3 regions of the Paenibacillus sp. E194 genome follow, and region 1 is predicted to be linked to each of the others. Evidence: riboswitches for the same ligand, from Rfam matches in the RefSeq annotation. Region 1 holds a riboswitch; each other region holds the start of a gene.
What was found. Region 1 has a riboswitch for cobalamin ahead of AZ66_RS29640 (S-layer homology domain-containing protein). Riboswitches for the same ligand answer to the same signal wherever they lie in the genome.
Positions count from the first base shown of each region.

Region 1 (3,176 bases):
CTTTATTTTCGAAATATAAGTTACAAATTCAGTGAAATGATTGGTCTTAACGATCAAATCGCCGTTAAGTGCATAAGCGTAGACCTCTTCATTCCGTTCTGAGGAATTATCGTATTTTGGAATCAACGTAAATATCCCGTTTTCATTAATGAACCCGGCTTCCTTATCTCCTTGCCCCTTCAGGATGAGGGTTACATGTTGATTGAATCGGATCTCCTGATCACCGCCCACTTTTAAGCGGAGATCAATTCCCGTTGTCTCCTTGTTTACAAGGGACAAACCCTCGTTGACCTTCGTAAGCAAATTATCATTACTTGTCCCCAAACTATGGGGTAGCTCAAGTCTCTTATCCCATGTCGAAATTACAACCGTTTTCGGTTCTATTTCTAAGTAAGTACTGCTCGTTACCGAAATTACGTGTGGCAGTTCATCCTTAAGAAATTCAAGTGTTACTTTACTTGAGGATAATGGATCCAGATAAGTTCCTTCGGTGACGCTCGTTTGATGCTCGCCAACTAAGATTGTCCTGCCATTTGTCTGCGATTGATCCGATGGAAGCTTCACTTCCGCGAGGCGACTCCATACCGATTTTCCATGCTTGATATCGAGCAATGCGACAAGAGCCTGCTCGGTAGCCATCCTATTTGTAGAAGAATCTGTTAATTTCCATTTGAACGATCCATCATTTTGTTGGAATCGTGCATATGCATCGATAACTGTGCCGTTAGGCTCTTTCCACTTTGCTGACAAGACATCATCGCCTGCAGCAACCAATCCCGATACGGATGTAGATAAGCTATTGGAATTATCTCCGGATCCCCATGTACCAACGGAATCAAACCCTCCGTTGTCCAATTGGCGTTTTTTCAACAATTCCTTAGCTCGTTCAATTGCCGCATCTACCGCGCTCTGTCCTTGGTATTGACCAAGTGCAAGCAGCGCCATACCAGTAATGTCAGTATCACCCGAGCTGCCGGTAGCTGACAGTCCATAACCTCCGTCAGCATATTGTGCTTTGAGCAGATAATCGAGTGCTTTTTGCTTGGATGCGGCATTCCATGACCCCATATCCTGACCAAGCTTTTCACCGGCGCTTAAGGCAAGCATTCCCCAAATGTGTTTATTGACTCCACCGATAGCACCCGTTGCTGGATCTTGCTGAGCTGCCAGTTCCGCCCACAGATTCCTGTTCGTTTCCCAAGCGTGAGCCGGATTCTTTCCTAAGGCGAGCAGGCCATAAATATATCGAATATGATCGGTGCCTCCTGCATTTGGACGAAGTCTTGGCTCTTTTGTTTCCCATGTAGGTAGTCTCCAAGTCCCATTATGTAAATCTTGACCCGCGCTCCACAGAGCAACAAGCTCCCACCATGAATCACTTACAGCGCCTTTATTAGAAGCATCATTATAATAGTCCTTATAATATTGAACCGTCTGTTCAATCATGTTATTTAACTGTGTATTGTCCTGCCCACTAGCCGCTTTTATGACTTGTGGCTGAATGATAGATAGCAACAATACAATGCTTAAAAATGCAGACAAGCTCGTCTTCAACATTCTGTTCGTAATCTTCAATGTCCGCTCTCCTTACTAATTCAAAATGTAGGCAATAAAAAAACACCTTTCCGTGTTAGAAAGATGTTAGGTAACCACTTCGGTGCAGCCAAATACACTAGTAATCTCCTACTAGCAGCACGAATAAACATCCCCCTCCCATCCTCGTGAGAAATATAGAGCACTTATATGGCAGGTCTCCTGGCTTCGCATCATCGCTCGACAATCTACCTTCCCGTTAACTCAGTTAACAGTGGATAAAAGCCTTGATTGTCAGCTCTGCGTTACAGTGGCGGGACCGCGTCGAACTCGCATCGACTTCCCTATTAAGCTGCGCATGCACAGCACCATATAAACTGTTTCTATGTAATTGCGATAAGAATACGTGGTGTTATTGTAGCAAAATTTAGTAGGGTGGACAAAGAACTTTCTCATAGACATTATGAAAAAAAGCGTCCTACCCATTGGTAGGCACGCCTTTTATTAGATTACGATATGTTTTTTAGCTCATAGCTGCCTGATCGGCACCAGCACTGCTTTCTTTCTTAATCTGCTTGCTGCGAAGCTGGCCACAAGCAGCATCAATGTCTGTACCATGCTCCAACCGTACACTGCAGCTAATGTCATTTTTCTTCATGACGTCATAGAAGCCACGAATCGATTCCTGCTCGCTGCGTTGGTACTGGCTGTGCTCATCAACCGGATTGTACGGAATCAAGTTCACATTGACCTCGTCCTGCATCTTCCACTCTTGAATCAGCTGTACCAATTCAAGTGCGTGCTCCTGCTGATCATTTACATCCTTCAGCAAAATATATTCCAGCGTCACCCGTTGGTTCGTCGTATTGATGAAGTACCGAATCGCCTCCATCACCTTCGCAATCGGAATCGCGCGGTTAATCTTCATAATGCGCGTGCGAAGCTCATCATTCGGCGCATGCAAGGACAGGGCCAAGTTCACCCGCAGATTAATATCTGCGAAGTCTTTGATCTTATTCGCCAAGCCGCTTGTCGATACCGTAATTCGTCTTGCTCCAATTGCCAGACCTTTGTGGTCGGTAACGACCCGCAAGAAGTCGACGATATTCTCGAAGTTATCGAATGGCTCTCCGATACCCATTACGACGATATGGCTGACCAGATCACCCTCACCCACTGCATCTAAATGGTGCTGAACCTTCATGATCTGCTCCACAATCTCGCCGCTCGACAAGTCGCGGCTCTTCGCCAGCAGTCCGCTCGCACAGAAGCTGCAGCCGATGTTGCAGCCAACCTGAGTCGTCACACATACTGACAGCCCGAATTTGTGTCTCATCAACACGGTCTCAATTAAGTTGCCATCCTGCAGCTTGAACAAGAACTTGATTGTGCCGTCAGCCGATTGCTGCTTCACATGCTCGTTAAGCGTATGAATGACGAAGTGTTCGGACAGCAGTGCTACGCTGGCTTCATTTACTTCTGTCATATCAGCGAAATCCTTGACCCGCTTGCGATATAAATAATCCCACACTTGGGATGCTCGTGACTTCTTATGCCCCCGCTCCTCTAACCAAGCGGCCAACTGATCCAATGTTAATCCATAGATGGATTGCTTATTCATCTAGTGCCCTCTTTTCAACACG
Region 1 is NZ_JMDX01000022.1:21,112-24,287, forward strand. It holds gene AZ66_RS29640 (S-layer homology domain-containing protein) at 1-1,575, opposite strand, end outside; cobalamin riboswitch at 1,729-1,921, opposite strand; gene rlmN (23S rRNA (adenine(2503)-C(2))-methyltransferase RlmN) at 2,057-3,154, opposite strand.

Region 2 (3,176 bases), on a different contig from region 1:
AGCTTCTTCACCTACGTTCTCGTTATGTTCGCAGCAGTTGAGAAGCCTAAAATATTTTGCAATCCAAACAGCACTTCACTTATGGCGGATTCGACAGAGGATACATCGCCTGTAATGACGAGTGATCCGCTGAAGCGATCGACGAAGCCAATCTGTACGCCAGCCGCCTTCGTCGCGATATCCGCTGCAATAATGGACGCCTCACTTGGTGTTATCGTCATGACTCCGATTGAATCATGTGCGTCATTCCCTAATCCCAGCTTCTTATAGATATCTGGATTCGGATTCGCGATAATATGAGCCAGCGTGACCTGTTTACCAGGCACATACTCTTGAATAACGCGTTGTTTCTCAGTGTGTTGCTCCATACCATCATCTCACTCTCATGTCAGAAACACGTGAAATTGCTGTAAAAAAACATAAAAGCCCCTTAAAAGTTCGCACAGGAATTTTAAGAAGCCTCTTTGCTTGGTTTTGTATGCAACACGCCGTTGTGTTACCTTTACTATATTTTAATACTGCAAACGTTGTCAATACACATTCAGACAAAATTCGACGCAAACCTACGATTGAAACATTTTGTTCAAAATTTCAGCCACATCTCTAGTTGTTGGTACACGAGGATTCGTCGCTGTACAGCCATCTTTCAACGCGCCTTCGGCAATCGACTCCCTCATTTCATCCAGCAGCGCCCGTTCAATTCCGCATTCCTTTAGCGTCTGCGGCATCTGCAATTGCTTCTGCAGCTGCTTGATAGCTTGCACCAAGCTGCGTACACCGCTCTTCGGATTCGGTGCGGATAGACCCAAGCTCTTCGCGATTTCTGCATAGCGAACCGCTGCAGATGTGCTCTCTTCCCTGCCATAGCCTGGCTTATAATTCGCATTGAATTCAATAACATGCGGGAGCAGCATTGCATTCATGCGGCCATGCGCAATTTTGAATTTGGCTCCTGCGACATGCGCAATCCCATGGTTAAGCCCGAGCGAAGTAATATTAAATGCCATTCCCGCAATACAGGAGGCATTATGCATCTTCTCACGTGCTTCTAGATCCCCGCCATCCTTATATGCACGTGGCAAGTAAGCAAACACCAGCTTAATTGCCTTCTCGGCAAGCGCATCGGATATATCATTCGCTTTTGTAGACACATAAGCTTCAATCGCATGCGTCAATACATCCATTCCGGTATCTGCCGTAATGAAGTCCGGCACACTCTTGACCAGCTCCGGATCCAATATCGCCTCTTGCGGCAGCATCTCATCGGATACAAGTGGGTATTTGATATTTTTCTGCTTGTCACTAATCACAGAGAACGAAGTCACTTCTGATCCTGTTCCGCTTGTTGTTGGAATCGCGACAAACGGAATCTCCTGCTGGTTCAGCAGCTTCTGCGCAAACAGCTTCATCGCCTTAGCCGCATCAATCGCAGACCCACCGCCAATTGCAATAATTAAATCTGTGTTGAACGCACCCAATGCCTCAACACCTTCGGTTACGATTTCAACAGGAGGATCGGGTACGATATTGCTGAAAATGTATTGCTCATTGCTCTCATGAAGCCGATCGAATACCATGTTGATCATCCCTGATTTAACCATGAATGGATCGGTAACGATGAAAATCCGCTTATTACGCCATTCCATCAGACGATCCAGTGCGCCATGCCCCATATAGAGATCGGCTTTGATCGAAAGTTTATCCACGTAAAGCACCTCCAACGAGTAGTTGCAACAAAAAAAGAGGCCTCTCAAAGGGATAGATCCCTTCAAAAAGCCTCTTTGCTTGTTATGTCGTGTGCACGCCATTGTGCAACTTATCATTCAATTATCATCTATACTGTACATCGTAACGCAAACATGCGTCAACCTCAATAGGGTCGAGTTCATCATTACGACATATCTCTGTAAGAAAAAGTTGGGACATACACGTCATTGTGCATCTGATTCTTCTTCGTTGAAGAATGTCCCGCTTGCCTCGCTTGTACAACTTCGTATATTCGGCGGCGACCACCAGGCAACTCGACTGCGTTGTCGACTGCCTTCGAAAAATATAAAAAAGCCTAGTGAGGCGCAATCGTCACTAGACTTGTAAACCAGTCACTTTCGCCTCGAAATGACTGGCCTGGCAAAGTTACTAGACAAAAGACCTGACTTAAGACCGAGCATTCGGCCTATTACAGTGGCGGGACCGTGTTGGATTTGCACCAAACTTCCATTGTCTATAACTTCTTCTGTTGTGCATGACGTGAATGGTCGTCCATTCGACATTTATTATAGCACAAACGATCTGAAGCGCAATATGAAAAAAGATAAAAGTTGAGGATCGAAATCGTTAAGAGTGATTTGCCCGGCAATATGTCCCGGCAGATGTGAAGCGGCCCTGCCCTTTGAGATAACTATCGAAAAATTGTACTAGAATATGATTCATCGTTTCAAGACAGTAATAGGGATCAATCTCTGCCACCCTGCCGCCCTGCAGCATATTGGATATTAGCGGGGAAATGAGGGACAGGTCGGTAAGACTCAAATGCTCCGCTCCTTGGAAATGGACGGTATGCACTACTTTACCTTTTTATCAATAACCTTGTTAGCTGCATAAGGAGATTTGCTGTTGCGCTGTAGGAGCTGTACCCACACAGCGTCAGAATAGATATTAAGAAGCGGAGTTGTATAGGTCTGGTTGCTTGCCGCAAAATCATCGGTCTCCTTGTTGTATACGAGCTCGCCAATCATTGGGGCATCGATATTGACAACGGCGCCAACATCATCACGCTCCCTGCCAAGCATCGTGCTTGCCGCTCCACCCATAGAGTGTCCGAACAGACCTATTTTGTGGGTATTCACCAGTTGATACGCCTTGTCACTGCTCGTTTTTGTTTTTCCTAAAATCGTATCGATTACAAAATTCATGTCATCCGTACGGAGCTTCATCCATTTTTGATTAAGCCCATAGGTCTGCTCTACCGTGTATGTTCCCTTGTTGGCACCAAAGACTTCCTGCATATATCCCTGATCGATGAACGCCCTGTTTCCGTCCTCGGACTCCGTATAAAAAGAATGATACGGATGATCAATAGAGCATACTACGTACCCGTGGCTCGCAAGCTCCATATAGGCTGAATAATTGCTTTCTTTGCTGCCGAATGCACCAGGAGAGAATACCAACAGCGGATA
Region 2 is NZ_JMDX01000088.1:7,273-10,448, forward strand. It holds gene AZ66_RS14015 (BMC domain-containing protein) at 12-368, opposite strand; gene AZ66_RS14020 (1-propanol dehydrogenase PduQ) at 564-1,706, opposite strand; adenosylcobalamin (AdoCbl) riboswitch at 2,091-2,242, opposite strand; gene AZ66_RS32650 (hypothetical protein) at 2,335-2,529, opposite strand; gene AZ66_RS14025 (alpha/beta hydrolase family protein) at 2,562-3,176, opposite strand, start outside.
Region 2: another riboswitch for cobalamin. It lies ahead of AZ66_RS14020 (1-propanol dehydrogenase PduQ); the one in region 1 lies ahead of AZ66_RS29640 (S-layer homology domain-containing protein).

Region 3 (3,176 bases), on a different contig from region 1:
GGATTCAACAGAAGAGCTCCGAGCGCTTCGCCGAACATTGGCGCATCCATCACCGCTGCTATACACGAGCGATATGCGCCGCTGTCGCGACACGCTCGCCTATTTGCGTCCGCGTGACAGCATACAAGCTGTGGAGGACACAAGGCTGCGAGAATATGACTTCGGTATGTGGGAAGGGTTAACCTACAATGACTTGAAGGAAGATCCACAGTATCGAAGATGGCTTGACGACTCGTCAGCCATCCAGCCGCCGCGCGGGGAACCGTGGCAGTCCTTCTGTACGCGAACGGCGCATGTATGGTGGGAAGTGCTGCGCAATGCGCGTGATTCCTTCATCAGCAGCGGAAATCACATGGAACGGCAAGAGTGCGCTATCCGTCGTCGGCCGTACCATTCTTCGCCGCTGCCACGTGGTCGCGTGCTGCGCAGCAAGACAAGCCGGATGCAGAGACAGTCATATGGAAGCGGGCCTACCCCGCGGCCGGATGTTGTCATCGTCACACACGGTGGCGTCGTTCGTCGCTTATATACGCTGGCTTTCCCACGGAAGTCATTCTGGGAAGCCGCTGCGCCAATCGGTGGCGGTGTTATGATTACGGCGAAGCGATGTGCCCGCAAATGGAAGTTCTTGCGAGCAGAACGGCTTCCAAGCAGATGATGTCGTTTGTGTGTCAAAAGCAGGCTCATTGGAGACGCGCAATGATGTAATCTATTGCAACGCAGGGGCTTTTCCCCTATAATCAATTATCGAGTTTAGCACTTGGATGACGAAATGTATTCCATATTGAATAATCGTGATACTTCAGGTCCTTGGGTATGTATGCGGTACGGATTAATACGCGTTGCTCGGTAAGAGACACCGATGTATTATATGGCCGATGCATATTCGAGGTTAATAGGGAAGCCGGTGTGAACCCGGCGCGGTCCCGCCACTGTGAATGGAGTGTTGCGCTCATGATGCCACTGTCGAATTCGTTAGTGTGTGCTGTATGTACCGCTATGGATGGGAAGGCGAGCTGCAACGTATTCTCCTAAGTCAGGAAACCTGCCTGAAGATGGACGAGCTGTATCCTTCGCGGAGAGGATCACGTCATTGGCGTAATGCATCAGGCAACATGGCAGCGCAGCTGCTTGCTTCCTGCTTCTAGGTGTCTGTTGAATATTGCGATAGATGACTTTGTGTTCCCCCGGATCGAAGGATCGGGGGTTTTTCTGTATTTGGAAATGATTTCACATCCTGCAGGCACTTCGCTTGTACAAGGTAAACTGCAGTTCAATGCAATTGCACAGCACGAATGTATATCACAAATTCAGTCACAGGATGATTTACAGCTCAGGTATATGCAAGTGCTCATTGACAACTGATACCGAATAGGGAGTGTACATACATGCTGACGGCAAATGCAGCTTGCAGTGCATTTTCGTTCGCATGGCGAAGGATGGAACCGCTTCACACCTGCACGGGTAGTACATGGTTAGAGACTAGGAAGAATGACGCGAGGGAGAGATTCTGACATGAACAAATGGCTGAACAAATCGGTTGCGGCGCTATTGGCGCTAATGCTTACAGTAGGACTTGCTGCTTGCGGCAATAAAGATGCGGCTAAGCCTGCTGAGAATACAGCACAGCAAGAGTCCAATGGCAATGGGGCTACAGAACAACCGAAGCAGGATGATCTAAAAACGACGTATCCACTGACTGTTAAGGATGCGACGGGTGAGGAATTCACATTCGACAAAGCGCCAGAACGTATTATATCCGTGTCTCCAGCTGAGACAGAGTCCTTGTTCGCGCTTGGATTGGATACACAAATCGTTGGGGTGTCTGATTTTGACGACTATCCAGAGGCAGCGAAGTCCAAAGAGAAAATGGGCGGCATTACGAAGCCGAATGAAGAGGCAATCATTAAAGCTAAGCCGGACATCGTATTCACAGGTATCTCCATGAAGGAGCCCGTCGTGAAGAAGTTCCGTGAACTGGGCATTAAAATATTCAAGGTTGAGCCAAAAACGTACGACGATGTGATTAAGAACATTGAATTGTATGGTCAAATTACGGATCAGCAAGCTAAGGCGAAGACGATTGTTGACAACATGAAACAAGTACGTGAAGATGTGAAGTCGGCCGTTCAAAGTGCGGAGAAGAAAAAGGTGTATATTGAATTCTCCCCAGGCTGGACAGTAGGCAGCGGCGAGTTCATGAACGAGCTGATTGAACTGGCAGGCGGCACGAACGTTGCAGCTGATTCAACTGGCTGGATTCAAATTAACGAAGAGAACATTATTAAATCCAATCCGGATGTAATCATGTTCACGCAAGGTGTAGTGGACTCCGAGACGAACAAATCCTTGGAAGAAATTATTCGTGGACGCAGCGGTTGGAACAACATCAATGCAATTAAGAACAATCAAGTAATCGGTGTGGATCAGAACCTGATCAGCCGTCCGGGACCTCGTGTAGCTGACGGATTGAAGGCAGTTGCGAAGGCGGTTCATCCGGACTTGGTGAAATAATCATCGTGGAGAAATCGATGAATAAAATGGGTTGGTATGGAGGAGCGGGTATTGCGCTTCTCCTTTTGTCCGTTGTAGGATGCCTTGCTGTAGGCTCAGTGAAAATGCCAATGGGGGAAATTGCTCAAATTCTGCTTCATCATATTCCAGGGCTGGATCAGTTCATAGCGGTCACATGGGATGATGCTTCCGCACAAATTATGATGAAAGTACGCTTTCCACGAGTTCTATTGGCAATGCTCGTAGGGGCGGCGCTTGGGGTCGCAGGTACTGCATTTCAAGGTGTGCTGCGCAACCCGTTGGCTGATCCGTATACGTTAGGGGTATCTTCAGGAGCTTCTGTTGGAGCCGCATTCCTTATTTTCTTCGGTCTGCAGTATTCGCTGTTCGGCGAATGGACGATTCCTATCGTTGCATTCGCAACAGGGGTAGCGACCTTGATGTTCGTTATTAGGCTGGCCAGTGAGCAGGGGAAGATCCCGATCGAGACACTGATCTTATCCGGGGTCGTGATGCAGGCCTTTCTTGGCTCCGTTGTCTCTTTTCTTGTAGCAATGACAAATCAGACGATAAATGAAATTTTGTTTTGGGTGATGGGCAGCTTGGCGATGCGAGGCTGGTCTTATACAGTAGTGCTTGCTCCTTATTTGGCAATCGGCATT
Region 3 is NZ_JMDX01000069.1:21,491-24,666, reverse strand. It holds gene AZ66_RS12050 (histidine phosphatase family protein) at 1-658, shown strand, start outside; cobalamin riboswitch at 856-1,067, shown strand; gene AZ66_RS12040 (ABC transporter substrate-binding protein) at 1,516-2,514, shown strand; gene AZ66_RS12035 (FecCD family ABC transporter permease) at 2,532-3,176, shown strand, end outside.
Region 3: another riboswitch for cobalamin. It lies ahead of AZ66_RS12040 (ABC transporter substrate-binding protein); the one in region 1 lies ahead of AZ66_RS29640 (S-layer homology domain-containing protein).